4 regions of the Streptomyces sp. ALB3 genome follow, and region 2 is predicted to be linked to each of the others. Evidence: riboswitches for the same ligand, from Rfam matches in the RefSeq annotation. Region 2 holds a riboswitch; each other region holds the start of a gene.
What was found. A riboswitch is a leader RNA that binds a small molecule or an ion and turns the genes downstream of it on or off. The one in region 2 is predicted to bind cobalamin.

Region 1 (7,759 bases), on a different contig from region 2:
CGACCGGCCCGTGCCGCCAGCGCCACCGGGTCGACGCCCCCGGTGGCCCGCCCGTCCGTGACCACGACGAGCAGTGCCCGCCGCGAGGGATCGCGCAGGCGCTCCACCCGCAGCACGTCGTGCGCCCTGAGCAGCCCGGCGGCCAGCGGGGTGCGCCCGCCGGTGGGCAGCGTCTCCAGGCGCGCGGCCGCCGCGTCCACCGACGAGGTGGGCGGCAGCACGACCTCGGCGTCCTTGCCCCGGAAGGTGACCAGGCCGACCTTGTCCCTCCGCTGATAGGCGTCCAGCAGCAGCGACATCACCGCCCCCTTCACGGCACTCATCCGCTGCCGGGCCGCCATCGACCCCGAGGCGTCCACGACGAACAGCACGAGGTTGCCCTCGCGCCCCTCCCGAGTCGCCTGCCGCAGATCGTCACGCCGTACGACGAGGCCGCGCCCCGACCGCCCGCGTGCCCGCTGGTGCGGCGCCGCCGCCTGGACGGTCGCCGCCAGGTGCAGCTTCGTCAGCGCTCCCTCGGGCCGCCGTGACCCGGTGGTCCGGCCGTGCTCGGTACGGGCCCGGGACCGGCGGCCGGCCGCGCCCTCGCCCAGGCCGGGGACGCTGAGCATCTTCGTGCGGAACGGCTCGCCCGCCCGTACGGGCTGCCGCTCCCCGCCACCGCCGCCCGGCGCGTCACCCGTCCCGGTGTCCTCCCGGCCAGGTGCGCCGGCCCCGCCGTCGTCGGGCCCGCCCGTGTCCGTGCCGCCGTCGTCGGGCCCACCCGTGTCCGTGCCGCCGCCGTCGGGCCCGCCGCCCTGCGGAGGGACCCCGCCGCCGGGCCCGTCGGGGTCCGGATCGTCGTCGCCCCCGCCCTGGTCCTCCGCCGCGTCCCGCAGGGCCTCGTCCAGCTTGTCCTCGTCCAGACCGGGCGCGTCGAACGGATTGCGCCTGCGCCGGTGGGGGAGTGCCAGGAGCGCGGCCTGCCGCACGTCGTCGGCGACGACCTCCTCGCGGCCCGCCCACGCGGCCAGCGCCGTCGCGGTGCGGGCCATGACGATGTCGGCACGCATCCCGTCGACCTCGAACGCCGCGCAGGTCGCCGCGATCTGCCGCAGCACCCCGTCGCCCAGCACCACGCGGGGGAGCAGGGCGCGCGCGGCGGTGATCCGCTCGCGCAGCGCGGCCTCCTCGCCGGCCCACCGCGCGGCGAAGGCGGCCGGGTCGTCGTCGTAGGCGAGCCTGCGCCGCACGACCTCCACACGCAGGTCCGTCTCACGGGAGGCCGCGACCTCGACGGTGAGCCCGAAACGGTCCAGCAACTGCGGCCGGAGCTCGCCCTCCTCCGGGTTCATCGTCCCGACCAGCAGGAACCGGGCCGCGTGACGGACCGAGACGCCTTCACGCTCGACGTACGAGGCGCCCATGGCGGCCGCGTCCAGCAGCAGGTCCACCAGATGGTCGTGGAGGAGGTTGACCTCGTCGACGTACAGGATCCCCCGGTGGGCGTCGGCGAGGAGCCCCGGCTCGAAGGCCTTCACACCCTCCGAGAGGGCCCGTTCGATGTCGAGGGCCCCGACGAGCCGGTCCTCCGACGCGCCGACCGGCAGCTCCACGGTCCGCGCCGGACGCGACACGCCCGTCCCCGCCTCGTGGGGCCCGTCGGGACACGCCGGATCAGGGGCTCCCGGGTCGCACGAGAAGCGGCACCCCGCCACGACGGACACCTCGGGCATGAGCGCGGCCAGCGCCCGCACGGCGGTGGACTTGGCGGTGCCCTTCTCGCCCCGGACCAGGACTCCGCCGACGGCGGGACTGACGGCGTTGAGCAGGAGCCCGAGCCGCAGATCGTCCTGTCCCACGATGGCGGTGAAGGGATACGGCGTACTCACGGAGCCTCCTCTGTTGCGATGACGTCTGTACGGTCAGGTCCCGCCCCGGCGAGCGCGCCCGGCGCCCGAGGGCCCTCGGGCGCCGCGGGGGCGGGTGCGGGGGCCCGCACCCGGCCGGGCACGGGTGGCGCCCCAGGAGCGAGGAACGGCAGCCCCTGCGGCGCGCCGTCCTCGATCAGCCGCCACAGCGCGTCCGTGTCCGCGTGCTCCTCGATCAGATCCCCGAGCCGGTCGAGTTGTTCCTCCCGCAAGGCCCCGAAGCTGGTGCCGGGCGCCGCGGTGAACCGCCGCCCCGCGGCCCGCGCCACCTCACCGAGGAACGCGCGGCGGAACGCGTCGCTCTCCAGCGACCCGTGCCAGTGCGTCCCCCAGACGGAACCCACCCGGCACCCGTCCAGGAACGGCTCGCCGCCGCGCACCTCGGCGACCCCGTGATGGATCTCGTATCCCTCCACGGGCTCCCCGAGGGCCGTCCCGACCGGCCGCGCCAGGACCTTCTCCCGGCCGAAGCGGACCCGTACCGGCAGCAGGCCGAGCCCCTCGACCAGACCGGCCCGCGACTCGACGTCGTCCTCGACGCGTTCTCCCAGCACCTGGAACCCGCCGCAGATACCCAGCACCGGCCGCCCCTCGGCGGCCCTGCGCGCCAGTTCGTCGGCCAGCCCGCGCTCCCGCAGCCAGGCCAGTGCCTTCACGGTGCCCCGCGTCCCGGGCACGATCACGAGGTCCGCGTCGGCGAGCTCCTCCGCCCGGTCCACGAACCGCACCACCACGCCCGGCTCGGCCGCCAGCGCGTCGACGTCGGTGAAGTTCGACATCAGCGGTACGGCGCACACCGCGACCCGCAGTACGTCCTCGCCGTGCGGCGGCGCCACGACCGACTCCCGCACGGCGCCCCGCATCGACACCCGCAGCCCGTCCTCCTCGTCGATGCCCAGCCCGTGGGCGTAGGGCAGCACCCCGTACGTCCGCCGCCCCGTGAGGCCGAGCAGCATGTCGAGGCCGGGCTCCAGGAGCGACACGTCACCCCGGAACTTGTTGACGAGGTAGCCCGCGACCAGCGACTGGTCCTCGGGGCTGAGCAGCGCCGTCGTACCGAAGAACGAGGCGAACACACCGCCCCGGTCGATGTCGCCGACCACCAGCACGGGAAAGCGCGCCGCCCGGGCGATGCCCATGTTCACGATGTCCGTACGCCGCAGGTTGATCTCCGCCGGGCTCCCCGCCCCCTCGCAGATCACGGCGTCGTACGTGGCCCGCAACTGCTCCAGACAGTCCGTGACCGTCCCCAGCAGAGCCTCCTGCCGCCCCCCGTGGTAGCCGCGCGCACTCATCTCGCCGACCGGCTTCCCCATCAGGACGACCTGGCTCGACCGGTCGCCTCCGGGCTTGAGGAGCACCGGGTTCATCAGCGCCGACGGCTCCACCCGGGCGGCCTGCGCCTGCATCGCCTGGGCGCGGCCGATCTCCGCGCCCTCCCGGGTGACGAAGGAGTTCAGCGACATGTTCTGCGCCTTGAACGGCGCGACCTTCACCCCCCGGCGCACCAGCCACCGGCAGATCCCCGCGGTGACGACGCTCTTGCCCGCGTCCGACGTGGTTCCCGCGACCAGCAGCCCGCCGCTCATCCGACTCTCCGTCCCATGGCCAGCCGTCCCGCCGCACACACGGCGAGGGCCAGCACACTCACACGGCGCGACAGCCGCACCGCGCGTTCGATGTCCGTGACCCGCACGTCCCGGCCGGCCTCCCCGTTGAGCACCGGCCGGTGCTCGACCCGTCCGCCGTAGGCGAGGGTGCCGCCGAGACGCACGCCGAGCGCCCCCGCGAACGAGGCCTCCACCGGACCCGCGTTGGGGCTGGGATGCCTGCCCGCGTCGGCCCGCCAGGCCCGGACGGCCGCACGCGGGCGCCCCCCGGCGGCCACGGCGAGCACGGCGGTGAGCCGGGCCCCGGGCCAGCCGGCGACGTCGTCGAGCCGGGCCGAAGCCCAGCCGTAGCGCCGGTAGCGGGGCGACTTGTGCCCGACCATGGCGTCGAGCGTGTTGACGGCGCGGAAACCGACGAGTCCGGGCACACCGCCGAGCGCCCCCCACACCAGGGCCCCCACCACGGCGTCGGAGGTGTTCTCGGCGACGGACTCCACCACCGCGCGGGCGATCTGCCGCTCGTCCAGCGCCTGCGGGTCACGGCCGCACAGATGCGGCAGCCGCTCCCGGGCGAGCCCGACGTCCCCGGCGGCCAGGGCGTCACCGATGGCACGGGCCTCGCGGCCCAGCGACGTGCCCCCGACGACGGCCCAGGTGGCGGCGGCCGTCAGTGCCACGGAGGCGGCGGGACGGTCGCGTACGGCACGGGCGGCCAGCGCGGCGGCGCCCGTCGCGCCACCGGCGCAGACGAGCGTGTGCAGGGCGCCCCAGCCGCGGTGATCGCGCCACAGCCGGTTCTCGGCGCCCGCCGCCGCACGCCCGAAGGCCGCGACGGGGTGGCCCCGCCGGGGATCACCGAGCAGCAGGTCGCCGATGAGACCGGCGGCGGCGCCGTACGCGAAGATGCGGTCGGCTCGCACGGCTCAGCCGGCCGTCGCGCCTCGGCGGGCCTTCGCGGAAGAAGGTGGTACGACGACCGACAGGGGGCAGCCAGACATGGCGTTATGTCCTCACTCAGGGTCCGCGCCCTGGTTCGACGTGACGGCGACGAGAGTCTCCTGGCTCCCCGGATCCGCAGTTCCTCCGGCCTTCCAGTCCGCGGCGGCGGACCGTGACTTCCGTATGGAGGCTGCTCCCCGGTGACAGTGGCGGGACCGCGCCGGATTCGCACCGGCTTCCTCTCCTGTCGCCGTAATGGCTCCGGCAGTCCACCATGCCCCGCGAACGCCCGTCAACCTGCCGTTGACCTGCGAGGCTCAGTGTGCCCGGACGCACACCGGGCCGGACACGAGGTGTGTCCGGCCCGGTGTGCGTGTCCCGCGCGGGGTCAGGCGACGATCAGGTAGATCCCGTACGCGACCGCCGCCGCGCACAGCCCGAAGCAGAGGTACGCGCCACTGCGCACCAGGGCGCTCGAGCCGCCCCCCTGCGCCGTCGGCACCTGCCGGGCCAGGCCCGTGATGCCGAGGGTGAAGAGGCCGACCAGTGCGACGGTGACCACGAGGCTGACGCCGAAGACGGAGGCGAGGGCTGCCCAGTCGATGTTCATACGGATCTGTCCTTACACCGTGGCCGGGTCGGCCGGGGTTCCGGCCGTCGGAGCCGGGGCCGGGATGGTGGTCTTGAGTTCCGGTGCGACGGTACCGGCGGGCGGCGGGCTGACCGCCGAGATGGCGGTCGTGACGACGCCGGCGGGCTCGGTGTCCGCGTTCACGTTGGTGTGGTCGACCGGCTTGCGGCGCGACAGCAGCCAGATGGCGGCGGATCCCGCGACGAGGATCACGGCGACCACCCCGACGCCCCAGGGGCCCTGCTTGGTCAGGAACTCCGAGCCCGCACCGATCAGACCGGCGGCGGGAAGGGTCAGGCCCCACGCGACGAACATCCGGGTGGCGGTGGACCAGCGGACCGTGCCGCCCTTGCGTCCGAGACCCGCGCCCATGACGGCGCCCGAGCACGACTGCGTGGTGGAGAGGGAGAAGCCGAGGTGCGAGGAGGCCAGGATGACCGTGGCCGCACTCGTCTGGGCGGCGAAGCCCTGCGGCGGGCGGAGGTCGGTGAGACCGCTGCCCATGGTGCGGATGATGCGCCAGCCGCCGAGGTAGGTGCCCAGCGCGATGGCGATACCGGCGGACGCGATGACCCAGACCGGCGGGTTCGAGCCGGGGACCAGGACGCCGCCGGTGACCAGGGCCAGGGTGATGATGCCCATGGTCTTCTGCGCGTCGTTGGTGCCGTGGGCGAGCGACACGAGACCGGCCGAGGCGATCTGGCCCGCGCGGTACCCCTTGGCGGTCGACTTCAGCTGCGCCTCGTCGGTGATCTTCCGGTTGAGGCGGTACGTCAGCTTCGTGGCCAGCAGCGCGGCGACACCGGCGACGAGAGGCGCGGCGATCGCGGGCAGCAGGACCTTGGTGACGACGGTGCCGCCGTCGATCGAGGACCACCCCGCCGACATGACCGCGGCGCCGATGAGGCCGCCGAAGAGTGCGTGGGAGGAACTGGAGGGCAGGCCGACCAGCCAGGTCAGCAGGTTCCACAGGATCGCGCCGACGAGCGCGGCGAAGATGACCTCGGTTCTGAGGCCCTCCTCGTTGATGATCCCGCCGGAGATGGTCTTGGCCACCTCCACCGACAGGAACGCGCCGACGAGGTTGAGAACGGCGGACATGGCCACCGCGGTCTTGGGCTTGAGAGCGCCGGTCGAGATGGTGGTGGCCATCGCGTTGGCGGTGTCGTGGAAACCGTTCGTGAAATCGAACACGAGAGCTGTCACGATCACGATCGCGAGCAGCAGCGTGATGTGTTCCATTTACCCAGGCAATCGTTCGACGTCATTGGCACGTGGAACGTAGGCAACCAGGGTGAACGGAAGGTGAACTGGGCAGGGCGGCATGGTGACCCCAACCGCGTACGCTCGTTCCGCTTGTGTGCGTGCCGGGTGCGTCGGACGCGTCAGGACCGGTGGGGGGACCGGCCTCCGCCCTGGGCGCCTCCCCGCCTCCGCCCGCTGCGGGCCGGTCCACCTCCTGCCCGATGTGTCCCTCCAAAGAGACAACAGTCACGTGACCCTAGGATCCCCGCATGAGCGATGCGGGCGAGGACGAGATCGAACAGGCGTGGAACGGTGTCGTGGCCACGGCCCGGCGGACGGCGGCGGAGGGGCTGGTCGTCGGCACCTCGGGCAACGTGTCGGCCCGGGTCGGCGAGATCGTCCTGGTCACGCCCAGTGGAGTGCCCTACGACCGGCTCGGCCCCGGGGACGCGGTCGGGGTCGACCTCGAAGGACGCCAGGTCCTGGGCGACCTCGTCCCGACCAGCGAGCTCCCGCTCCACCTGGCCGTCTACCGCGCCACCGACGCCGCCGCCGTCGTGCACACCCACGCCGTGCACGCGACGGCCGTCTCCACGCTCGTCCCCGAGGTGCCGCTCGTCCACTACGCCGCCGCCATGCTCGGCGGCCCCGTGCGCACCGCCGCCTACGCGCGCTACGGGACGCGGGAACTCGCCGGCAACATGCTGGCCGCCCTCCGCGACCGCACCGGCTGCCTGCTGCGGAACCACGGCACGGTCACCTACGGGAACACCCTCGACGAGGCCTACGACCGCACCGCCCAGCTGGAATGGATGTGCCGGCTCTGGCTCACCGCGAGCTCCGTGCCCGGCCGCCGGCCCTCGCTCCTCACCCCGGCCCAGCTGCGCGAGGTCCAGGACGCGCTGAAGGGCTACGGCCAGCCGGGCTGAGCCCGGCTCCGCACCGGACGGCCGTTGCCCACTGGCCGTCCGCGCGGACGGCCAGGACACTGGAGCCGTGCGCCCGGCAACAGCGGCGGCAGTGGCCGCCTCCTCGATCCTCGGCGCCGGCGCGGCAGCGGTCGCCGCCGGCCGCTACGCCAGCGACGCCGCCCTCGGGGCGTCCTCCCCCCGGCCCTTCCCGGCCGACCGCCGCCTCACCGTCCACGCCGTCACCCCCGGGCACGTCACCCTGACCCGCTCCTTCACCGCGCTGCGCCCCGGCACGTACGGGCTGGCCGGGCGCGGGGTCCACGCGGTGGCCGGCCCGGTGCTCGAACAGCGGCCCGGCCGGCCCGCGGCCTCCGCCGACACCGTCGTCCGCCGGCTGGAAGGCGTGACCCTCGGCAGCCTGAAACGGGGCGTCAAGGTCCGCCTCACCCCGGAACTCCACCGTGGCGACCCGCTCGCGGCACTCGGCCTCCCGTACAAGGAGGTCGAGGTCCC
Region 2 (7,759 bases):
GTCCCCGTGGGAGATGAGTAGCGGCAGACCGTCCCATCGTTGCAGGAGCATCATGTCGCCTCAGAGTTCCACCCCGCGCTACACGGTTCCCGGCCTCAGCACCAGGGAAGGGGGGCGGATGATCGACTTGTTGAGTATGCGTCTGCACTCACTCAACGATCTGGCGCTCACCCTCAAGCACATCCACTGGAACGTGACCGGCCCCCACTTCATCGCCGTGCACGAGATGCTGGACCCCCAGACCGTGGCTGTGCGGGACATGGCGGACTCCGCCGCCGAACGCATCTCGGCCCTGGGCGGCGAACCCCGTGGTACCGCCGGGGCTCTGGTCGCCGAGCGGACGTGGGACGACTACAGCGTCGGCAGAGCTGACGCGATCGCCCACCTCGGAGCCCTCGACCTCGTCTACGCGGGCATCATCGAGGACCACCGGAAGGCCGCGGCGAAGGCATCCTCCGTCGATCCGGTCACCGAGGACCTGCTCATCGAGCACCTCCGCTCCCTCGAGCAGTTCCAGTGGTTCGTCCGCGCCCACCTCGAGAACAGCGCCGGGGCCCTCAGCACCGCGGACGCCGGCAGCGAGAAGCAGGCCGCCGAGGCGGCCGGCCCCTCGCGCGCCACCCCGGCGAAGAAGACGGCCGGCACCAAGCGCACGGCCAAGAAGGCCACCACGGGCAAGCGCGTCCGGTGACCTAGGCGTCGACCCGCAGGGTTGTTCACGCGGCTGATCGGGGGGCCGGTCTCCGAGTGCGGTGCGGCACTCCCCCGTCGGGACCACGCCGCTGTGGCGGGGAGGCCCCGCCGCCCTGCGCCGGCGGCGGTCGACGGCCACGTCCTCCCGTCCGGACCAGGCGAGCCCGCCTGGTCCGGACGGCCGGTCCGGCCGGGCTCGTCATCCGCGGCGAGATCCGTACGCGCCCTTGTGGTGGCGCGGCGGCGGGCAGCGCAGCCGGCACCCGGGCGCGAAAATGCACCGCCCGCCCGGTGGTGGCGCTGTGGCCGGGTCCCCCTGGGGGCCGGGCGAACGAGCCCGGCTCGTCGGCCCGCCACTCCTCACCCGGGCGGGCGGGCCGCGATCCGACGGACCGCCCGTCCGGCGTCCGCTGCCCCGTCTCCGACGCGGTCGGGTCGCCTCACGGGAGGTGCCGGGGGGTGCTGGAGGCGGGGCCGGGACTCAGCGGGTGACCGTGTGGCGCTTGTTCGGTACGCAGTGGGTCATCGTCAGACCGGTGACGTCCCGCGGCGGGTTGTCGCCGAGGCGGGCGAGCCGCTTGCGTTCGTCGTCGTCGAGCTTCTGGGTGGCGAGGGGCGGCAGGTGCGCGACATCACCCGGGGCGATGCCCAGACCCTCGCCGACGCGTCGGCCGAGCTCGCTGTCCGTCATCAGGCAGTGCCAGACCATGCGCTCCTGGACCGGGCGGGTGCACTGGGCGAACAGGTCCGTGAAGTTCTTGACCAGGTCGTCACGCTCCCACTCCTCCATCAGCTGGTAGCGCTGACCGGCCTGCAGGTAGTCGTTCGTGCGCGGAATCCTGGCCCGGGTGAGCCGTCCCTGGATCTGCGGACCCTGCTCCTCGTGCGCCGGGTAGCGGCCCTCCCGGAGGCCCCCGGTGATCGACGGTTCGTAGTTGACCTCGGGGTTCTCACCCTGATGGCCGTTGTCGTACGCCATCAGGCCGTCCCGCTGGTTGGTGGCCACGCGTGCGTTCTTGGCCCGGTTGACCGGGAGCTGCAGGTAGTTCGGGCCCACTCGGTAGCGCTGGGTGTCGCTGTACGAGAACGTACGGCCGACCAGCATCTTGTCGTCCGAGAAGTCGAGCCCGTCGACCAGCACACCGGTTCCGAACGAGACCTGCTCGTTCTCGGCGAAGTAGTTGTCCGGGACCCGGTTGAGGACCATGCGTCCCACCGGACGCGGGGGGAAGTCCTGCTCGGGCCAGGTCTTCGTGTCGTCCAGCGGGTCGAAGTCCAGCTCGGGGTGCTCGTCGTCGGACATCATCTGGACGACGAGTTCCCATTCGGGGAAGTCACCGCGCCCGATCGCCTCGTAGAGGTCCTTCGTCGCGTGCCCCAGTTCGGTGGCCTGGACGTTCGCCGCGTCCTCCTCCGTCATGCTGGCGACGCCCTGCTTGGGCATCCAGTGGTACTTGACCAGCACGGTGTGGCCTTCGTCGTTCACCCACTTGTAGGTGTTGACCCCGAATCCCTGCATGTGCCGGTAGTCGGCCGGGATGCCGCGCGGGCTGAACAGGTTGACCAGCATGTGCATGCTCTCCGGCGTCTGCGACATGAAGTCGAAGATCCGGGCGGGCTTCTGCTCGTGGCTGACGGGGTCGGGCTTGAGCGCGTGGATGACGTCGGGGAACTTGATGGCGTCCCGGATGAAGAAGACGCCCAGATTGTTGCCGACCATGTCCCAGTTGCCGTCCTCCGTGTAGAACTTCACGGCGAACCCCCGCGGGTCACGGGCCGCCTCGGAGGAGTCCCGGCCACCGATCACGGTGGAGAAGCGAACGGCCACGTCCGTGCGCTTGCCGGCTTCCTGGAACAGCTTGGCGCGGGTGTACCGGCTGATGGGTTCGTCACCCCACTTGCCGTACGCCTCGAAGTAGCCGTACGTGGTCACTCCGCGGGCGTGCACGACGCGCTCCGGGATGCGCTCGCGGTCGAAGTGGCTGATCTTCTCCAGGAACTGGTAGTTCTCCAGGGTCGCGGGGCCGCGGGCGCCGACCGTGCGCTGGTTCTGGTTGTCGTAGACCGGATGCCCCTGCCGGTTGGTCAGTACGGGACGCTCCGCGTCCTCATCGGGCCGGCCGCTCTCGGTGTCGGTCATGGCCTGCGCTCCTTCTCCGTGGGGGTTGTGTCGACCGACTGTTCCCCCGAATAACGCTGCGGACGGGAAATACCGGCCGGTGTCCGCCATCCGCCGCGCCAAAACGATCCGACTGGCCGTCACGGGACGAACCCGCCGGGCGTGCCGGACGGCGAGGCGGCCCGGGTGCCGGCGGGCGGCTCGCGGCTCGCCGGGCGGCTGCACACCAGGCCTCCCGCCCGGTGGGCCGTACTCGTCGGGCGTCCTGTGCGGCAGCCTCCGCTCGGCCGGGGACCTCACCGGCGTACACGCCGCCGCCGGCCTTTTCCCCGTGTACCGGCTCCGGCCCCTCCTCACCGGGCCGTCGCGCCCTGCCCCGGCACCGCCCTGCCGGGGCCCGGCCTCCGGCCGCTCGGCGCATGCCGCTCCCGGCGGGTTCCCGCTTGTCATCCGCCCCCACCTGGCACTACTGTCACCACGCCTTGGTGAACGGGAAATCGGTGTGATGCCGGTGCGGCCCTCGCCACTGTGATCGGGAAGTCCGGCTCCGGCCCTCGCGGGCAGCCACTGGGTCCTTGTGACCCGGGAAGGCGGAGTTCGGGCGGTGGTACCCGTAAGCCAGGAGACCGGCCAAGGCACTTCAACCATCCACGAGGTGCTGGAGAGGGTCTGCTGCGTCATGCACATAGCCGAGGGTTTCCTGCCCCCGGCGCACGCGATCGCCTGGGGTGTCGCGTCCGCGCCGTTCGTCGTCCACGGAGTCCGGTCACTGACGCGTGAGGTGAGGGAGAATCCTGAGAGCACGCTGCTCCTGGGAGCTTCCGGGGCCTTCACGTTCGTCCTCTCGGCACTGAAGATCCCCTCGGTCACGGGGAGTTGTTCGCATCCCACCGGCACGGGGCTGGGAGCCATCCTGTTCCGCCCGCCGGTCATGGCGGTCCTGGGCACCATCACCCTGCTGTTCCAAGCACTGCTGTTGGCCCACGGCGGCCTGACGACGCTCGGCGCCAACGTCTTCTCGATGGCGGTCGTCGGCCCGTGGGCGGGATACGCGGTCTACCGGTTGCTGCGCCGGTACGAGGTACCGCTGATGGTGGCGGTCTTCTTCGGGGCGTTCGTCGCCGACCTCTCCACCTACTGCGTCACCAGTGTGCAGCTGGCGCTCGCCTTCCCGGACCCGGGCAGCGGGTTCGTCGGTGCGCTCGGCAAGTTCGGCTCCATCTTCGCGGTCACCCAGATTCCGCTCGCGGTGAGCGAAGGGCTTCTGACCGTGCTGGTCATGCGGCTCCTCGTGCAGTCCAGCAAGGGAGATCTGACCAGGCTCGGCGTCTTCCTCGCCGGCAAGCGGCCCCGGGCCGGGGCGGCCGGGACGGAGGCGGCGGCGCGATGACCAGGAACACGAAGATCAACCTGCTCCTGCTGCTCGTCGTGGCGGCGCTGGCCGTCATGCCGCTGGCCCTCGGCCTCGGCGACGACGAGAAGGAGCCGTTCGCGGGCGCCGACGCCCAGGCGGAGACAGCGATCACGGAGATCGATCCCGACTACGAGCCCTGGTTCTCCCCCCTGTACGAACCGCCGTCCGGTGAGATCGAGTCGGCGCTGTTCGCGCTTCAGGCAGCGCTCGGCGCAGGCGTCCTGGCCTACTACTTCGGCGTACGGCGCGGACGCCGTCAGGGCGAGCTGCGCGCGCTCGCACAGCAGGCCGGCACCGCCGCCGAAGCCGGTGCCGGTGCCGGTGCCGGTGCCGGTGCCGGTGCCGGTGCCGGTGCCGGTGCCGGTGCCGGTGCCGGTGCCGGTGCCGGTGCCGGTGCCGGGGAGTCCGCGGCCCGGAGGAACTGAGCCACGTGCTGCCGATCGACGCGGCGGCGCACAGCAGTCGCTGGCGCCGCCGTCACCCCGTGGACAAGGCCGTGCTCGGTCCGGGACTCACCGTCCTGGCGATCTCACTGCCGTCCTGGCCCGGCGCGGCACTCGTCCTCGTCACCGCTCTGGCCCTGCTGCTGGGGCCGGCGGGTGTGAGGGGCCGCCACCTGTGGCGGGCGTACCGGGTCCCCCTGGGTTTCTGCGCCACCGGGGCGGCCACACTCCTCGTGCAGGTCGGCGGGCCCGAAGGGCTCGTCGCCCTGGCCGACGGGGGGCCTGCCCGTGCCGGGGAGCTGCTGCTGCGCACCTCCGCAGCGTCACTCGGAGTCCTGCTGTTCGCCTTCACCACACCGATGTCCGACCTGCTTCCCCGCCTGGTCAAAGCGGGGGTGCCCGCGCCGGTGGTGGACGTGGCCCTGGTGACCTACCGCATGAGCTTCCTGCTCCTCGACTCGATGCGCCGGATCAGGGAGGCCCAGGCGGCGCGGCTCGGGCACACCACCCGGGCCGCCGCCTGGCGGTCCATGGCGGGGCTCGGAGCGACCGCGTTCATCAGGGCTTTCGACCGCGCCGCGCGCCTGCAGTCGGGGCTCGCGGGGCGTGGCTACGACGGGACCCTGCGTGTCCTGGTACCCGAGGCTCGCGTCTCCGCCCGGTTCGTCACCCTGAGCATCGCTCTGCTCGGGGCTCTCACCGCCCTGACCCTCGTCCTGGAGAGGCCGCTGTCATGAGCGAACCGGTGCTGCTGGCCCTGCGCGGTGCGTCCTTCGCGTACGAGGACGGGCCCGCCGTCCTCACCGGACTCGACTTCGAGGCGCGCGAAGGACGTGCGCTCGCCCTGCTCGGCCGCAACGGCAGCGGTAAGACCACGCTGATGCGGCTGCTCAGCGGAGGACTCCGCCCACGCGAGGGGCAGTTGGCGGTGCTGGGCAGGCCGGTCACGTACGACCGCAAGGGGCTGACCCGGCTACGCACGACGGTCCAGCTGGTGGTGCAGGACCCGGACGACCAGTTGTTCGCGGCGTCCGTCTCCCAGGACGTGTCGTTCGGACCGTTGAACCTGGGTCTGCCCCACACCGAGGTCCGGGCCCGGGTGGACGAGGCACTCACCGCCCTCGACATCAGCGCCCTGGCGGACCGCCCCACCCACCTGCTCTCCTACGGCCAGCGCAAACGGACCGCCATCGCGGGTGCGGTCGCGATGCGGCCCCGGGTGCTGATCCTCGACGAGCCGACCGCCGGGCTCGATCCGGACGGCCAGGAGCGCCTGCTCGCCACCCTCGGCACGCTCCGGGACAGCGGCACCACGGTGATGATGGCCACGCACGACGTCGACCTCGCGCTGCGCTGGGCCGATGACGCCGCGATCCTCACGCCGGCCGGCGTGCGTGCCGGCGACGCGTCCACGATGCTGGCGCGTACGGACCTCCTGCGGGAAGCGGGTCTTCGCCTGCCCTGGGGCATCGCGGCCGCTCAGTTGCTGCGCGCGCACGGCTTGCTGGACGCCGAGGCCCCCGGGCCCCGTACCCCGGAACAGCTCGCGGCGGACTTCGCCCCACCGCGCGGGTCCACGTCGCCGTAGGAGGCGTCGGACCGGTCACGTGGCGAGAAAGCGGACCGACGGCGTTCCCGCTTTTACCTGTGCCCATTCCGGCGTGTCGCAGTTATCCGATCGCCGAACCTCAGTACGAAAGCGCGATTGCTACCCGACCGGCATATGCAGGAGCCATACAATCGCGGACGGTCTCGAATACTGAGAACCGAAGGTCCGGCACATTCCCAGGCCACGGCGTTGCGCAAAGCCATTCGGCTCATTGGGATCGAATTTCGGACTCTTCCCAAAGGGTTAACTCCATAAGTCTTCCGGCCTGTTAGCGTCCCGAAGGACGATGAAGTCCAGGAGGAGGTGAAGCGTGCGAGTGGCGGCGGCCCGATTCGTGCTCGCGTTCCTCATGGGCCTCCTGTTGGCCCCGTACTCCGGCGCACCCTCGGCGGACGCGCCCTCGCGCGCCCCGGAGATCCTGGCGCAAAGCTTCCCGGAGGCGGCCACGGGAGAGACGCACGGCGCGTACGGCACCTGCGGCACAGCTGACCGCGGGGGTGAGCCGAACGGCCTCCTGCGCCACCGTGACCGGCATCGCTCCGCGACCGTTCCCGCGCCCGAGGCGCCGTCACGTTCCGCGGTGACGGGTGACACCGGCGGAGCGCCCGCACCGGCTGCCGCCGTCGCGATGAGCGGCGCGCACGGCGCCCCCAGATCATCGGCCGCACATTCCTCCCCCGTGCTCCAGGTCTTCCGCTGCTGAGCTGATCCGCGCGCTCGGCCGGCTGCCCTTGCCCCCGCTCCTCCGGGACGCACGGACCAGGGTCGCGTCGCCCTGCCCCCCAGGCCCTCACTTCTCATACCTATGCCTACGCGCCATGCTCCGGCGCGCCAGGAGGAACCACACTCATGCCATTCCGTGTCGATCACCCCGTGGTCGAGATCCCGCACGTCAGCGACAGCGCCGCCTGGGCACCCCCGCCCGGCGACGTCCGATCGGCCCCCTTCCGCACGGGATGAGGGCCGCCATGGACCGTGCCGCCAAGTTCCCGCACCTGCGGCAGGACTTCGCCGCGTCACTCGTCGTCTTCCTGGTCGCTCTCCCCCTCTGCGTGGGCGTCGCCGTCGCGTCGGGCGTCCCGGCCGAGCTGGGTCTGATCACCGGCATCGTGGGCGGGCTCGTCACCGGAGTCATGCGCGGCAGCAGTCTGCAGGTGTCGGGGCCGGCCGCCGGTCTCACCGTGCTCGTCTTCGAAGCGGTACAGAGCTTCGGCCTGCCCGCGCTCGGCGTGATCGTGCTGGCGGCGGGTCTGCTGCAACTGGCCATGGGCGCGCTGAAGCTGGGCCGCTGGTTCCGCGCCATCTCGGTCTCGGTCGTCGAGGGCATGCTCGCGGGCATCGGCCTCGTCCTCATCGCGGGTCAGTTGTACGCCGCCGCGGGGCTCGAGGCACCGGCCACCGGTACGGGGAAGATGGCCGGCATCCCCGGGCTGCTGGCCGACGCCGTGTCCAGCCCGGCGGCTCTCGCCTCACTCGCGGTC
Region 3 (7,759 bases), on a different contig from region 2:
CACGCAGAACTGCTTGCCCTCGAAGGTGCAGGTGTCCTTGAGGCCCTTGATCCAGGTGTCCGAGTTGTCGTACTTATTCGGGTCGATCTCGGCCAGGGCGCCGTTGAGGATGTACTGCATCGTCTCGGTGTTGCCGAGCTCGACGACGTCCGGGAACTTGTCGCCACCGAGGGCCGTGTCGAGCTTCTTGGCCTTGTCCGCCCACTGCTGGTACTGGACGTTGACCTTGACCTTCGGGTATTTCTTGTTGAACTGCGCGTTGACGTCCTTGACCAGTTCCGGCCAGGTGCTCTGCGCGTCGACCATGAGCCAGACCGTCAGGCTCTCGGTACGGTCCTTCGGGTCCTTCGCGGCGTTGTCATTACTGTCCCCACCACACGCCGCGATTCCGGTCATCATCGCTGCGACGCCTACTGCCGCAATGAGCTTGCGCTTCATGCCACACCCTCCTCAGGGATACCAGCAACCCCCCGCCCACCGCGAAGACGTACGCCTGGCGCTACCTGTGGGGCTGGGACCTGGTCTTTAATGGTTTAGACCAGTACCGGGAGCTTGGCCTAGACCTTTAGGGGTGTCAAGGGTGTATAAGAAGTGCACTCGCGTCCGTTATCGGACCGACACCTGAGGGAGGGCGACGACCCGTGACCGGACCGTGCCACCATGTGAGCCGCGACAGACGGAGGAGCCGGTGACGGCAGCAACGCAGCAGGCGGGAAGGCGGGCCATGGGTGCCGACGGGGGCAGCAGTACGAGCGAGAACGGTGCCGGCGCGCGTACCGCCCGTATCCCGAAGTACTACCGGCTCAAGCGCCATCTCCTCGAAATGACGGACACCATGCCGCCCGGCACGCCGGTGCCACCCGAGCGGACCCTGGCCGCGGAGTTCGACACCTCGCGCACCACGGTGCGCCAGGCCCTCCAGGAGCTGGTGGTCGAGGGCCGGCTGGAGCGCATCCAGGGCAAGGGCACCTTCGTGGCCAAGCCGAAGGTCTCCCAGGCCCTGCAACTCACCTCGTACACCGAGGACATGCGGGCCCAGGGGCTGGAACCCACCTCCCAGCTGCTGGACATCGGCTACGTCACGGCGGACGACACGCTCGCCGGGCTGCTGGACATCACGGCGGGCGGCCGGGTGCTGCGCATCGAGCGGCTCCGGCTCGCCAGCGGCGAGCCGATGGCCATCGAGACCACTCACCTCTCGGCCAAGCGCTTCCCCGCGCTCCGCCGTTCACTGGTGAAGTACACCTCGCTCTACACCGCGTTGGCCGAGGTGTACGACGTGCGGCTCGCCGAGGCCGAGGAGACCATCGAGACCTCGCTCGCCACCCCGCGCGAGGCGGGGCTGCTCGGCACGGACGTCGGCCTTCCGATGCTCATGCTGTCCCGGCACTCGATCGACGGGGACGGCGAGCCGGTCGAGTGGGTGCGCTCGGTGTACCGGGGTGACCGGTACAAGTTCGTGGCCCGCCTGAAGCGTCCCGCCGACTGAGGTCTTTCCGCACCCACGGCACCTCTGATCCCCCCGCGCCCGCGGGGGGATCAGTCATTTCGGGCGACACCGGACCGTTGCAGGACCGCAATGCGGACGGGGGGTGACGGTGGCCGGACCTCTCGCTTAGATTTCCTGCGCATTACACCAGGTGATCAGCGAGGGGACGGAGTCGCCACATGCCAGCAGATACCGATGCGAACCCACCGACAGCACCGACCGTGACACCCATGAGGGTGGTCATCGCCCTGTGCCTGATCGCCCCGTTCGTGGCGATGCTCTGGGTCGGCTCGTACGCCAGGATCGAACCGTCCTTCATCGGCATCCCGTTCTTCTACTGGTACCAGATGCTCTGGGTGGTCGTCTCGACCGCGCTCACCATGATCGCGTACAAGCTGTGGCAGCGTGACCAGCGCGCCCGCAAGGGGGGTGCGTCCGCATGAAGGACGGCGTGAACGGCGTCGCACTCGCCGTGTTCATCTTCTTCTTCCTGGCCGTCACGGTCATCGGATTCATGGCCGCGCGCTGGCGCAAGGCGGAGAACGAGGCCAGCCTCGACGAATGGGGCCTGGGAGGACGGTCGTTCGGCACCTGGGTCACCTGGTTCCTGCTCGGCGGCGACCTCTACACGGCGTACACCTTCGTCGCGGTGCCCGCGGCGGTCTACGCGGCCGGCGCGGCCGGCTTCTTCGCCGTCCCGTACACGATCCTCGTCTACCCGCTGATCTTCACCTTCCTGCCGCGCCTGTGGTCCGTCTCGCACAAGCACGGCTACGTCACCACCTCGGACTTCGTCCGTGGCCGCTTCGGCTCCAAGGGGCTCTCGCTGGCGGTCGCCCTCACCGGCATCCTCGCCACGATGCCGTACATCGCACTCCAGCTGGTCGGTATCCAGGCCGTGCTGGACGTGATGGGCGTGGGTGGCGGCGAGACCACGCACTGGTTCATCAAGGACCTGCCGCTGCTGATCGCGTTCGCCGTCCTCGCCGCGTACACCTACTCCTCGGGACTGCGCGCGCCCGCGCTGATCGCGTTCGTCAAGGACGGCCTGATCTACCTCGTCATCGCCGTCGCGATCATCTACATCCCGATCAAACTCGGCGGTTTCGACAACATCTTCGCCGCGGCCGGCGAGAAGTTCTCCGCCGCGAACGAGGCGGCCGGCAAACCGGTGGCAGGGCTCGCGCCCGGCGCCTCCGGCCAGTGGGTGTACGCCACCCTGGCGCTGGGCTCGGCGCTGGCCCTCTTCATGTACCCGCACTCGATCACGGCGACGCTCTCCAGCCGCAGCCGTGACGTGATCCGGCGCAACACCACGATCCTGCCGCTGTACTCGCTGATGCTGGGACTGCTGGCCCTGCTCGGGTTCATGGCGATCGCCGCCGGGATCAAGGTGGACAACGGCCAGCTCGCGATCCCCCAGCTCTTCGAGAACATGTTCCCCGACTGGTTCGCGGGTGTGGCCTTCGCCGCGATCGGAATCGGCGCCCTGGTGCCGGCCGCGATCATGTCGATCGCCGCGGCGAACCTCTTCACCCGCAACATCTACAAGGACTTCATCAAGCCCGACGCGACCCCGGCGCAGGAGACCAAGGTCTCCAAGCTGGTCTCGCTGCTGGTCAAGGTCGGCGCGCTCGCCTTCGTCCTCACCATGGACAAGACGGTCGCGATCAACTTCCAGCTGCTGGGCGGCATCTGGATCCTCCAGACGATGCCGGCCCTGGTGGGCGGACTGTTCACCCGGTGGTTCCACCGCTGGGCCCTGATAGCGGGCTGGGCGGTCGGCATGATCTACGGCACGGTGGCCGCCTACGGCGTCGCCAGCCCGACCCAGAAGCACTTCGGCGGGTCCTCCAAGGAGATCCCGGGAATCGGCGAGATCGGCTACATCGGTCTCACCGCGTTCGTGCTGAACCTCGTCGTCGTGATCGTGCTGACCTTCGTCCTCAACGCGCTGAAGGCTCCTGCCGGCGTGGACGAGACCTCCCCGTCCGACTACACGGCTGACATCGGCGACCCGGGCGTCAAGGCCGAGCTCCCGCCGGCCACGGCGGGCGCCCCCGGGGGTCACTGACCTCCCCCGCGCCCTCGCGCGTCGACATCCTCCGTCCCGGCAGGGCCCGCCCTGCCGGGACGGCGTCGTCCCCGGCGGCGGCCCGGTGCCGCCGGGCGTCCGGAACCGGGGCGCGCCCCGCCGGTCGTCTGCGGCAGACTGCCGTGCATGGACGTATCGATCAGGCCGGTCCGGCCCGCTCAGTTCGAGGCTCTGGGCGAGATCACCGCCCAGGCCTACCTCGGCGACGGGCTCCTGGACCTCGGCGCCGGGGACCCCTATCTGGATCAGCTTCGCGCCGTGGAGCGGCGGGCGGCCGAGGCCGAGGTGCTGGTCGCGCTGGACGCCGACGGCCGCTTGCTGGGCGGCGTCACCTACGTGGCTCCCGGCAGCCCGTGGGCGGACGTCGCCAGTCAGGACGAGGCGGAGTTCCGGATGCTCGCCGTCTCGCCCGAGGCCCGCGGACGGGGCGCGGGCGAGGCGCTCGTACGGGCCTGCGTCGACCGGGCGCGGGCCGCCGGAGGACTCTCCGGGCTGGTCCTCTCGACGCAGCCGGCCATGCTGGGCGCCCACAGGATCTACCGGCGCCTCGGCTTCGTACGGACCCCGGAGCGGGACTGGTGCCCGCTCCCGGACCTCCCACTCCTGACATACCGGCTGGAGCTCTGACCTACCCCGACACAACATGTGGGGGCTTCTTCAATCAGGAGCCCCCACATGTATGCTCGACCTCGCTGTCGCCGCAGGGGAATCCGGTGCGAATCCGGAACTGTCCCGCAACGGTGTGATGGGTGTGCTTCTGCGCACCCCGAAGTCCGAAGACCTGTCGACAGTGCGTCCGGCTCGACCGAACCGGACGCCGAGACGTCCGGGCCCCGCGGAGGGCCGGTGGACGCCGTGCGCCGTGCGCCCTTTCCCGGACGCCGCCGTGTCCGGCTGCCCCGCTCCCGCAGGCCCCGAGCCGAGCGAGGGATAGCCCCAGTGACCATCGCGCCAGCCGACCCGGTGTCAGCCGCGGAATCCGAAGGCCGCACGAACGACGCGCCCGGGACCGCCCTGCTGCGGACCCTGACCGGCCTCACCGCCGACCTGCCCGGCACCGACCCCGGACGTGTCGCGGCGGCCGCGCTGCGCGGCCGCAACGCCGGTTCGGACGAGGCCGAGTTGCGCTCGCTGGCCACCGAGGCCGCCGCCGGTCTGATCTCCGAGGACCCGGCCTACTCCCGGCTCGCCGCCCGGCTGCTCACCCGGGCCGTCGCGGACGAGGCCGCCGGCCAGGGCGCCGTCTCCTTCTCGTCGTCGGTCGCCGTCGGGCACCGCGAGGGCCTCATCGCGGACCGTACGGCGGAGTTCGTCGCGCTGCACTCCGCCGCCCTCGACGCACTGGTCGGCCAGGCACTCGCCGACGGTGCCGACGACCGCTTCGGCTACTTCGGGCTGCGGACCCTGTACAGCCGCTACCTGCTGCGCCACCCCCTCACCCGCCAGGTCGTCGAGACCCCGCAGCACTTCATGCTGCGCGTCGCCGCGGGGCTGGCCGAGGACACCTCGGAGCGCGCCCTGGAGGAAGTGGCAGCGCTGTACGGCCTGATGAACCGGCTCGACTACCTGCCCTCCTCCCCCACCCTGTTCAACTCCGGCACCCGCCACCCGCAGATGTCGTCCTGTTACCTGCTGGACTCACCGCTGGACGAGCTCGACTCGATCTACGACCGGTACCACCAGGTGGCACGCCTCTCCAAGCACGCGGGCGGCATCGGGCTCTCCTACTCCCGTATTCGCGCCCGGGGGTCACTCATCCGTGGCACCAACGGCCATTCCAACGGCATCGTGCCGTTCCTGAAGACGCTCGACGCCTCCGTCGCCGCGGTCAACCAGGGGGGCCGCCGCAAGGGTGCCGCGGCCGTCTACCTGGAGACCTGGCACGCGGACATCGAGGAGTTCCTGGAGCTGCGCGACAACACCGGTGAGGACCAGCGGCGTACGCACAACCTCAACCTGGCGCACTGGATCCCGGACGAGTTCATGCGCCGCGTGGAGGCGGACACGCAGTGGTCGCTGTTCTCCCCGGCGGACGCTCCCGAGCTGGTGGACCTGTGGGGCGACGCGTTCGACACCGCGTACCGGGCCGCCGAGGCCAGGGGGCTCGCCCGCAGGACACTCCCGGCCCGTGAGCTGTACGGGCGGATGATGCGGACGCTCGCCCAGACCGGCCAGGGCTGGATGACGTTCAAGGACGCCTCCAACCGCACCGCGAACCAGACCGCCGAGCCGGGCCGCGTGGTGCACTCCTCGAACCTGTGCACCGAGATCCTGGAGGTCACCGACGACGGCGAGACGGCCGTCTGCAACCTCGGGTCGGTCAACCTCGGCGCGTTCGTCACCGACGGCACCATCGACTGGGAACGGCTCGACGCCACCGTCCGCACGGCGGTGACCTTCCTCGACCGCGTGGTGGACATCAACTTCTACCCGACCGAGCAGGCCGGCCGCTCCAACGCCCGCTGGCGCCCCGTCGGCCTGGGCGCGATGGGTCTGCAGGACGTCTTCTTCCAGCTGCGCCTGCCGTTCGACTCCCCCGAGGCCCGCGCCCTCTCCGCACGGATCTCCGAGCGGATCATGCTGGCCGCCTACGAGGCTTCCTGCGACCTCGCCGAGCGGTCGGGCCCGCTGCCCGCCTGGTCCGAGACCCGCGCCGCCCGGGGGGTGCTGCATCCGGACCACTACGACACCGAGCTGAACTGGCCGGAGCGCTGGGACGCGCTGCGCGCCCGTATCGCGACGACCGGCATGCGCAACTCGCTTCTGCTGGCCATCGCGCCGACGGCGACGATCGCCTCCATCGCCGGGGTGTACGAGTGCATCGAGCCGCAGGTCTCCAACCTCTTCAAACGCGAGACGCTCAGCGGGGAGTTCCTCCAGGTCAACGCCTACCTGGTCGAGGAGCTGAAGCGGCTCGGCGTCTGGGATGCCCGGACCCGTGAGGCGCTGCGCGAGGCGAGCGGCTCCGTCCAGGGCTTCGCCTGGATCCCCGAGGACGTGCGCGCGCTGTACCGCACGGCGTGGGAGATCCCGCAGCGCGGACTGATCGACATGGCGGCGGACCGTACGCCGTTCCTCGACCAGAGCCAGTCACTGAACCTGTTCCTGGAGACGCCGACGATCGGCAAGCTCTCCTCGATGTACGCGTACGCCTGGAAGAAGGGGCTGAAGACGACGTACTACCTGCGCTCGCGCCCGGCGACCCGGATCGCCCGCGCCGCGTCCGGGACGGCCGCCGCCGCTGCCCCGATCCCCGTACAGCAGGCTTCCGCTCCCGACGCGGACGCGATCGCCTGCTCCCTCGAAAACCCCGAGTCCTGCGAGGCCTGCCAGTGATGACCACGTCCGAGAACAAGAACCTGCTCGACCCGGGCTTCGAACTGACTCTGCGTCCCATGCGCTACCCGGACTTCTACGAGCGCTACCGGGACGCGATCAAGAACACCTGGACGGTGGAGGAGGTGGACCTGCACTCCGACGTCGCCGACCTCGCGAAACTGTCCCCCGGCGAGCAGCACATGATCGGCCGGCTGGTCGCGTTCTTCGCGACGGGTGACTCGATCGTCTCCAACAACCTGGTGCTGACGCTCTACAAGCACATCAACTCCCCCGAGGCGCGGCTTTACCTGTCGCGCCAGTTGTTCGAGGAGGCCGTGCACGTCCAGTTCTACCTGACGCTGCTGGACACCTATCTGCCCGACCCGGACGACCGCGCTGCGGCGTTCGACGCGGTGGAGGAGATCCCGTCGATCCGTGAGAAGGCGCAGTTCTGCTTCCGGTGGATGGACTCCGTCGAGAAGATCGAGCGGCTGGAGACGAAGGCGGACCGCCGGCGCTTCCTGCTCAACCTGATCTGTTTCGCCGCGTGCATCGAGGGCCTGTTCTTCTACGGCGCCTTCGCGTACGTCTACTGGTTCCGCTCGCGCGGTCTGCTGCACGGTCTCGCCACGGGCACCAACTGGGTTTTCCGCGACGAGACGATGCACATGAACTTCGCCTTCGAGGTCGTCGACACCGTCCGCAAGGAGGAGCCCGACCTCTTCGACGACGAGCTCCGGCAGCAGGTCACCGACATGCTGAAGGAGGCCGTGGAGGCGGAGCTGCAGTTCGGCCGCGACCTGTGCGGCGAGGGCCTGCCGGGGATGAACACCGAGTCGATGCGCCAGTACCTGGAG
Region 4 (7,759 bases), on a different contig from region 2:
CGGCCGGCTGCACCTGGTGATCGGCGCCGACACGGGCCATCGCTACGTGGAGCGGGTGTTCGCCCGGCACGAGGAGGCCCTGGACCCCGCGGCGCTGAAGCCTGTCGAGGTGGCAGCGCCCGAGGAGATGACCATGCCCTGGTCCACCATGGCCTGGCAGCGCGTCCCTGACCCCTCACAAAGGAAGGAGCCGGCCGCGTGAGTGTGGTCTGCCTGGAGTCGCTCACCTTCGGACTCCGACACCTGGTACGCGCCGCCGACGCGCTCGGCGAGCGGCTGCTGCTTCTGACCCGCGATCCGTCGTACTACGCGTACGAGCTCGAGCGGCTCCCCGCCGATGCCCTCGACGTCGTGGAGACCGACACCTTCGACACGGAGGGCGTGGCGGACCTGCTGCGCGGGACACCCCGCCTGCGCGGTCTGATCAGTTCCACCGACACCTGGACGCTGGTCGGCGCGGAGCTCACGGCCCGCCTGGGCCTGCCCGGACTCGATCCGGCCGCCCTGCGGCTGGCCCGGGACAAGTCCGCCGTGCGCGACCGGCTGTACGAGGCCGGGCTCACGAGCGGGCGGGCGGTCGAGGCGGGCGGATCACTCGCGGAGATGCGCGAGGCACTGCTCAAGGAGGCCTGTCTGCCCGCCGTCGTCAAGGACACAGCGGGAACCGGGAGTCAGAACGTCTGGCTGGTGCGGGACGAAGCCGAACTGGACGCGGCGCTGGCACAGGCGGCGGGGCGGTCCCTCATGGGCCGGCTGTTCGCCGAACCGTACTTCGGCGGTCCGGTGTACAGCGCAGAGACCCTCTCGTGGCAGGGGCAGACCCGGCTGCTCGGCGTCTCCAGCCGTCTGATGTCACCGGAGCCGCTGTTCCGCGAGGAGATCACCGCGTTCCCCGTCGGCTTCCCCGAGGAGCAGCGCGTCTCACTGGAGAGGTGGCTGGGTGACGTGCTGGACGCCATCGGGTACACCGACCGCTTCGCGCACGTGGAGTTCGTGCTGACCACCACCGGCCCGGAGGTCGTGGAGGTGAACCCCCGGATCGGAGGTGCTCTCGTCGGTGAGGGGATGTGCCGGGCCCTGGGGTACAACGTCTACGAGGCGATGATCGAGTCGGCCCTCGGCCGGCGCCCCCGGCTGATGGAGGCGGATCTGCCCGGCGGCCCTGCCGTGGCCTTCGTGCTGAGCTACCCCGATGCTCCGGGTGTGCTGAGCGGGGTCACGGGCCTCGACCGCCTGGCGGAACTGCCCGGTGCTCCGGCCTGGTATCCGGTCAAGCGTACGGGCGACCGCGTCGAGCACCTGGCGGACAGCCGCGGATACGCGGGCATCGTCTACGCGGAGGCAGAGACGGCCGAGCTCGCCACGCACCGGGCGGTGGCCGCCGCCAACGCCGTCCGGGCGCACACCGAGCCGTTCGCCGACCGGTCCGCCTCGCATGGCTCCGGTGGGTGAGCGCGCGGGGCGCGGAGCGGGTCCGCGCACCGGGCTGTCGCCGCTCGGAGGTCCGCTGCGCTTCCTGCTGCTGAGCTCGTTCCTGATCCCGCTCGGCAGCTTCATGGTCCTGCCGTTCATGTCGGTCTTCCTGCACGAGCGGCTCGGAATGGGGCTCGGCACGGTCGGTGTCGTGCTCGCCGCGGCGTCGCTGGTCCAGTTCTCCGGTGGGGTCGCCGGGGGCGCACTGGCCGACCGGATCGGGCTCCGGCGCACCATGATCTGGGCGCTGGTCGTGCGTACCGCTGGATTCGTCGGCCTGCTGCTGGCTCTGCGCTGGCCGCCCCTTGCCGTCGGAGCGCTCATCCTGACGTGCTGCGGCGCCGCGCTGTACCTTCCGGCCAACAAGGCGTACCTGGTGCACGGGGTGGAGGAGGAACGGCGTCCGGCCTACCTGTCGGCGGGAAACGCGGCGCTCAACGCGGGCATGGCGATGGGCCCGCTGATCGCCGGGCCGTTCGTGCTCTCCTCCCCCGGCTGGCTGTTCGTGGCGGTGACGGCGCTCTTCGTCGTGGTGACGGCAGGCCACGCACGGCTGCCGTCGGCGACCGGCGAACGGCCGCCCTCCCCGGGGACACCGCGTCAGGGTCTGCTGGCGGGTGTGGCGCTCCTGCCGTTCGCCGCCAACGCTCTGGCGTTCTACCTCTACTTCCACTTCCAGCACTTCCTGGCGTTGTACGCCGTCGAACGCGCGTCGAGCGCGTTCTACAGCGTGGTGCTGCTGCTGTGCTTCGCCCTGGTGATCGTCGTGCAGCCCCTGGCTTCCGGGCTGATCCGGCGCATGCCGTACGGTCCGGCCCTCGCGGTCGGCTTCGCCGGCCTGGCGGCCGGTCTGGCCGTGCTCGCGATCGGGACCCGCCCCGCTCTCCTCGCCGGCGGCGCACTGATCACCTTGGGCGACATCGTGCTGTTCCTGAAGAACGATCTGGAGGCCCTGCGCCGCAGCCCACGCTCCGACGCGGTGATCTTCGGTCAGCAGCGCCTGGCGGCCGGTCTGGGCGCCTGCGCCAGCGGGGTGCTGGGCGGCCTCGTCTACAGCTTCGGCGAACGAGCCGGCGACACGGGGGCGTTCTGGCTCATTGCCGCAGCGCAGTGCCTGCTGCTCCCCCCGCTTCTCCTGATGCTGCGCCACCGCGCGGCACGTCCCGCACAGCTACCGCGAAGGAGCACTGTCGCGCCATGACACGTACCGGCGGATTCCAGGACGACGACTTCTGGACCGAGTTCCACGACTTCCTGTTCACCGGGCAACGCCACACCCAGGCCGAGGAACTGGTGGCGACCTCACCGCTGCTGCGCTTCCGGCCCGGGGCGCGGGTGCTCGATCTGTGCTGCGGCCCCGGGGTGTTCACGGTTCCGCTCGCCGGCGGCGGCTACGACGTGACCGGCGTGGACGTGAGCCCGGCCATGCTGGAGCGGGCACGCAAGCACTCGGCCGACGCGGGTGCGCGGATCACGTACGTACAGGCCGACGCGCGGACGTACGACCCGCCGGGTGGCTTCGACGCGGTCCTCAACATGTTCACCTCGTTCGGGTACTTCGAGGACCCCGCCGACAACGCCCAGGTCCTCCGGAACATGCACAGGTGCCTGACGCCCGGCGGAACCCTCGTGCTCGACCTCGCGGGTAAGGAGTTGCTGGCCCGCAGGGTCACTCCTCCCAAGGTCGTGCAGCGGGGGGACGACCTGCTCGTACAGACCGACACGGTGCTGGACGACTGGGCGAGGCTGCGCAGCGACTGGGTGCTGGTCCGGGGAGATCACGTGACGCGCGCCACTCTCGTGTGGTTCGTCTACAGCGCCGTGGAGTTGCGCCGGATGGCCGAGGAGGCAGGCTTCGGCCGCGTGGAGGTCTTCGGCGGTTTCGACGGCCGCCCCTACGACCAGGACGCCGAGCGGCTGATCGTACGGGCGGTCCGGGAGGGGTGACGCGGCGCGGGTTCCGGGGCCGCTTCCGCACCCCCTTACGGCCCGGTCTCACCGGAACGTAGGATCACCAGGTCATCGCCGCGACGGGAGACAGGAAGCCGGTGTGAATCCGGCACGGTCCCGCCACTGTGACTGGGGAGTGCTCCTTCCGCGTGCCGGCGTGTGCCGGGCGGCAAGGCGGAGGGCGTCGATCCAGGAGTCAGGACACTGGCCTGTCGCGGGCCCGATCCGAGGAGCGCGGACTCCCCAGGAGGCTTCACGTGTACAACGGCATGTCCCATTCCCCTCAGGACCCCTCCCTCCGTCGGCCACGCGCTCTGCGGGCCTCCGTAGCAGCGGCCGCGTTGTCGGCGGTCCTGCTGACCGCCGGCTGCGGCTCGTCCGGCGAGGCCCGGCATGATCCGGGGACCGCGGGTGCTCCCCCCGAGGGCTTTCCCGTCACCGTCGACAACTGCGGGGTCCGGACGACGTACGACGAACCGCCCGCGCGGGTGGTCACCATCCACCAGCACCCCGCGGAACTGATGCTCGCCCTCGGGCTGAGGAGCCGCATGGTCGGCACCGCGTTCCCCGACTCCGCGGTCCTGCCCGAGCTGGAGCGGGACTTCGAGGCCGTGCCGGAACTGGCCGAGCGGGAGCCCTCGTTCGAGACCGTCCTGGACGCCGGACCCGATCTCGTCTACGGCGGCTACGGCAGCGCCTTCGACGAGAAGGAGGGCCGCTCCCGCACGGCGTTCGCCGACGCGGGGATCGACACCTACCTCAACCGCGAGTACTGCGGGAAGAAGAAGGTGACCATGGAGGACACCTACGCCGAGATCCGCACCATCGGCAAGATCTTCGGAGTCACCGGCCGCGCCGAGAAGCTGGTGTCCACGCTCGAGAGCGACGTCGACGAGGCCGCCTCCGCCGTCGCGAGCGAGCCTGAGGTACCCGTCTTCGTCTACGACAGCGGCGACAGGACCGCCTTCACCGCGGGCGGCAAGAGCCTGGGAACCGAACTCATCCGGCTGGCCGGCGGCAGGAACGTCTTCGCGGACCTCGACGACGTCTTCGGTGACGTCTCGTGGGAGCAGGTCGTGAACCGCAAGCCCGAGGTCATCGCCATCTACGACTACGCGGGGGCCGGAAGCGTCGAGCAGAAGAAGGAGTTCCTCCTCTCACAGCCGGCGCTCGCCGACGTGCCCGCGGTGAAGAACAAGCGGTTCGTCGTGCTGCCGCTCACCGCGACCCTGGTCGGTATCCGCTCGGCCTACGCGGTCGGAGACCTCGCGGGCGGGCTGCACCCCGGAAGCCTCCGGTGACGCCACCCGCCGCACCCGCACCCGCACCCGCCGGCCAGGCCGTGCGGCGCCGGTCTCAGGACACGAAGCGGCCGGGGCCAGGTGTCTTCACCGTCGCCCTGGTGATCCTGGCGGTTCTCCTGCTCGCCTCGCTCACCGCCGGTCTCGCCATCGGCTCCGTGCACGTTCCGCCCGGCCAGGTGTGGGGCATCGTGGCGCACGCACTCGGCGCGGACCTGTCGGAGCCCGGCTGGTCGCGAGCCCGGGAGACCATCGTCCTGGACGTGCGCGCTCCCCGTGTGCTGCTCGGCGCCGTGACCGGGGCCGGACTCGCGGTGGTGGGGACCGCCATGCAGGCACTGATCCGCAACCCTCTCGCGGAGCCGTACCTTCTGGGGGTCTCGTCCGGAGCGTCCCTCGGGGCCGTGACGGTCATCGTCTTCGGGGTGACCCTGTTCGGGCCGGTCTCCTTGTCGGTCGCAGCGTTCGCGGGCGCGCTGGGGGCGCTGCTCCTCGTCTACGCCACCGCCCGCACCGGTGGCCGCATCACCTCCGTACGGCTCGTGATGTCCGGCGTGGCCATCGCGGCCGTGCTCACCGCACTCCTGAACCTGCTGCTCCTGACGACCGATCGCGGGAACGAGGCCCGTGCGGTGCTGGCCTGGACACTCGGTGGCCTGGGAGGGGTGAACTGGGGCACCCTGTGGCTGCCGAGCACGGCCCTGCTCCTCGGGGTGGCCGTCCTGTTGGCGCACGCCCGCAACCTGAACCTGCTGCTCGCGGGTGAGGAAGCAGCCACCACCATGGGGCTGGACGTGGCCCGTTTCCGGGCCCGCACGTTCGTCCTTCTGTCCCTCGTCACGGGAGTGCTGGTCGCGGCGGCCGGCCCGATCGGCTTCGTCGGCCTGATGATGCCGCACATCGTCCGCCTGTTCGTGGGCGGCGACCACCGCCGCGTCCTGCCGGCGGCCGCGCTCGGTGGCGCGGTCTTCCTCGTGTGGGCCGACATCGCCGCGCGCACGGTCGCCGCGCCGATGGAGATCCCGGTCGGTGTGCTCACCGCCCTGTGCGGCGGGCCGTTCTTCCTGTGGCTGATGCGCCGGGACGCCCGCCGGACCACCGGAGAGGGGGCGGCATGACGGCGACGGAACTGGTCGTCGACGGCGTGACACTCACCGCGGGGGCGCACCGCCTGGTGCGGGACGTCACACTGACCGCTCACCCGGGTGAGGTCATCGGCCTGGTCGGCCCCAACGCCAGTGGCAAGTCGAGCCTCCTGCGCGCCGTCTACCGTGTCCTGCGCCCCGTCGAGGGCCGCGTCAGCCTGGACGGTGTGGACGCCTGGTCTCTGCCCGTGCGGCAACTGGCCAGGACCGTGGCAGCGGTGGTCCAGGAACCAGGGGCCGACTTCGACCTGTCGGTCCGCGAGGTCGTCGCCATGGGCCGCACGCCGCACAAACGGCTGCTCGCCGGTGACACCGCCGAGGACGTGTCACTGATCGAGGAGGCGCTCGCCATGGTGGGAGTCGCCGCGCTGGCGGACCGCTCCTTCGACCGCCTCTCGGGCGGGGAGCGCCAGCGTGTCCTCATCGCCCGCGCCCTGGCCCAGCAGCCCTCGCTGCTGGTACTGGACGAACCGACGAACCACCTCGACATCCGGCACCAGCTCGACGTTCTCGGCGCGCTGCGGCGCCTGCCCGCCACGGTGCTCGTCGCCCTCCACGATCTCAACCTCGCCGCCTACTACTGCGACCGCCTCTATGTCCTGTGCGACGGTGAGGTCACGGCTTGCGGACCGCCGGCCGAGGTCCTCACCCCCCGGCTGCTGGCCGAGGTGTACGGAGTCCGGAGCGAGGTCGCCATCCACCCGCGCACGGGCGCTCCGGCCGTCACCTTCCTTCCGGAGGAGCCCGGGTACGGGGAGGGCCGGTAGGGCGGCTGCCTGCCCCTCAGCCGAGGGCCGCGCGGCGGCTCGTTCCGGTCAGGCGGCGGGAGACACCGCCGAGCCCTCGCTCGGACGGCGGCGAGGGCTCGGCGGGGAGGGCGGCGGGGAGGATCCGGTCAGGCGGCGTGGCAGAGCGCAGCGGGATCGGGCCGGGTGGCGGACCACGGCTGCGTGCAAGGGCGGGCCTCGGTCGCCGCGAGCGAGCGGTTCCTCGCGAAGACGACGAGACGCAGCACCGCGAAGCGCGCGACGCCCGCACCCGCGGAAGCGGTCAGGTACACGGCCTGCTCAAGCACGGCACCGGGTTCCGCCACCACGCTGTGCAGGACGAGCATCGCCGCGCAGGTCACGGTGTAGGCAGCCGCCGCCGACCCGGCCGACTGCGCGTGCTGCCGCAGGGTCGCGCGCCCGCCCGCGCCGAAGGTGAACCGGGCGTGCAGCTCGGTGGCCAGGAGGGTGGAGACGAGGGTGATCAGGGCGTTCGCCAGGCCCCAGGGGATCCAGGTGGCGAGGGCCGCCACCGCGAAGCTGGAGGCGAGCCCCACTCCGCCGCCGCAGAGCACGAAGCGGGCGAAGGCGGTGCAGGCGCCCGGTGCTGCCTTCTGCTGTCCTGACGCTGTCCCCATGATCCGTCCCCCCTGGTCGTCCACGTGCGCTGATGCCGGTGTCCGTCGCTCCGTGAGCCCTACGGCGCCTTCGCGTGATGCCATAGTGACACACTTTTGGCACCACTGCGAGCCATTACCTGCCCCTGTGGCGCCAAGCCCTCCTCAGTGGGCGCTGAACCCGTGAAGACGTGGGCCCTTGAGGAAGAGAACGCGGCCGACCGGCAACGCATCCCGTGCCCCCCATATCGAGAACACCCACTTCGCTCGCCGTGTGCCACGCATGGCGCCATCGAGCTTGCAATGGCGCCACACTGGTGCCACTATTGCGTCATGGACCTCACGCCGTACGTCGAAACGCTCCGCCGGGAACTCACGGTGGCCGCCGAAGCAGGGGGCGAGGAAGCCCGCGAGCTCGCCGAGCGGCTCACCGCGCCTCTGGAATCGGCGACCAGACTGACGCTGCTCAATGTGCTCTCCGCCGCGATGGACGAGATCACCCGTGA

Region 1: it holds a riboswitch for cobalamin, as region 2 does, so the genes downstream of both, ACHFIV_RS21995 (cobalamin biosynthesis protein) here and ACHFIV_RS23920 (energy-coupling factor ABC transporter permease) in region 2, are expected to answer to the same signal.
Region 3: it holds a riboswitch for cobalamin, as region 2 does, so the genes downstream of both, ACHFIV_RS04495 (ribonucleoside-diphosphate reductase subunit alpha) here and ACHFIV_RS23920 (energy-coupling factor ABC transporter permease) in region 2, are expected to answer to the same signal.
Region 4: it holds a riboswitch for cobalamin, as region 2 does, so the genes downstream of both, ACHFIV_RS15035 (ABC transporter substrate-binding protein) here and ACHFIV_RS23920 (energy-coupling factor ABC transporter permease) in region 2, are expected to answer to the same signal.

The regions. Positions count from the first base shown of each region.
Region 1 is NZ_JBISCE010000035.1:49,656-57,414, reverse strand. Features, by position in the region: gene ACHFIV_RS22005 (putative cobaltochelatase) at 1-1,871, opposite strand, end outside; gene ACHFIV_RS22000 (cobyric acid synthase) at 1,868-3,499, opposite strand; gene ACHFIV_RS21995 (cobalamin biosynthesis protein) at 3,496-4,440, opposite strand; cobalamin riboswitch at 4,572-4,701, opposite strand; gene ACHFIV_RS21990 (hypothetical protein) at 4,848-5,069, opposite strand; gene ACHFIV_RS21985 (anion permease) at 5,082-6,332, opposite strand; gene ACHFIV_RS21980 (class II aldolase/adducin family protein) at 6,605-7,264, shown strand; gene ACHFIV_RS21975 (alpha/beta hydrolase) at 7,332-7,759, shown strand, end outside.
Region 2 is NZ_JBISCE010000038.1:21,316-29,074, forward strand. Features, by position in the region: gene ACHFIV_RS23910 (Dps family protein) at 53-691, shown strand; gene ACHFIV_RS23915 (catalase) at 1,175-2,833, opposite strand; cobalamin riboswitch at 3,279-3,461, shown strand; gene ACHFIV_RS23920 (energy-coupling factor ABC transporter permease) at 3,492-4,202, shown strand; gene ACHFIV_RS23925 (energy-coupling factor ABC transporter substrate-binding protein) at 4,199-4,651, shown strand; gene cbiQ (cobalt ECF transporter T component CbiQ) at 4,657-5,406, shown strand; gene ACHFIV_RS23935 (energy-coupling factor ABC transporter ATP-binding protein) at 5,403-6,257, shown strand; gene ACHFIV_RS23940 (hypothetical protein) at 6,589-6,981, shown strand; gene ACHFIV_RS23945 (SulP family inorganic anion transporter) at 7,247-7,759, shown strand, end outside.
Region 3 is NZ_JBISCE010000003.1:566,761-574,519, reverse strand. Features, by position in the region: gene ACHFIV_RS04520 (sugar ABC transporter substrate-binding protein) at 1-438, opposite strand, end outside; gene ACHFIV_RS04515 (GntR family transcriptional regulator) at 725-1,489, shown strand; gene ACHFIV_RS04510 (DUF3311 domain-containing protein) at 1,720-1,932, shown strand; gene mctP (monocarboxylate uptake permease MctP) at 1,929-3,563, shown strand; gene ACHFIV_RS04500 (GNAT family N-acetyltransferase) at 3,711-4,211, shown strand; cobalamin riboswitch at 4,264-4,387, shown strand; gene ACHFIV_RS04495 (ribonucleoside-diphosphate reductase subunit alpha) at 4,524-6,920, shown strand; gene ACHFIV_RS04490 (ribonucleotide-diphosphate reductase subunit beta) at 6,920-7,759, shown strand, end outside.
Region 4 is NZ_JBISCE010000026.1:661,286-669,044, forward strand. Features, by position in the region: gene ACHFIV_RS15015 (cysteine synthase family protein) at 1-202, shown strand, start outside; gene ACHFIV_RS15020 (ATP-grasp domain-containing protein) at 199-1,452, shown strand; gene ACHFIV_RS15025 (MFS transporter) at 1,436-2,674, shown strand; gene ACHFIV_RS15030 (class I SAM-dependent methyltransferase) at 2,671-3,420, shown strand; cobalamin riboswitch at 3,475-3,650, shown strand; gene ACHFIV_RS15035 (ABC transporter substrate-binding protein) at 3,681-4,724, shown strand; gene ACHFIV_RS15040 (FecCD family ABC transporter permease) at 4,766-5,842, shown strand; gene ACHFIV_RS15045 (ABC transporter ATP-binding protein) at 5,839-6,636, shown strand; gene ACHFIV_RS15050 (hypothetical protein) at 6,765-7,274, opposite strand; gene ACHFIV_RS15055 (hypothetical protein) at 7,587-7,759, shown strand, end outside.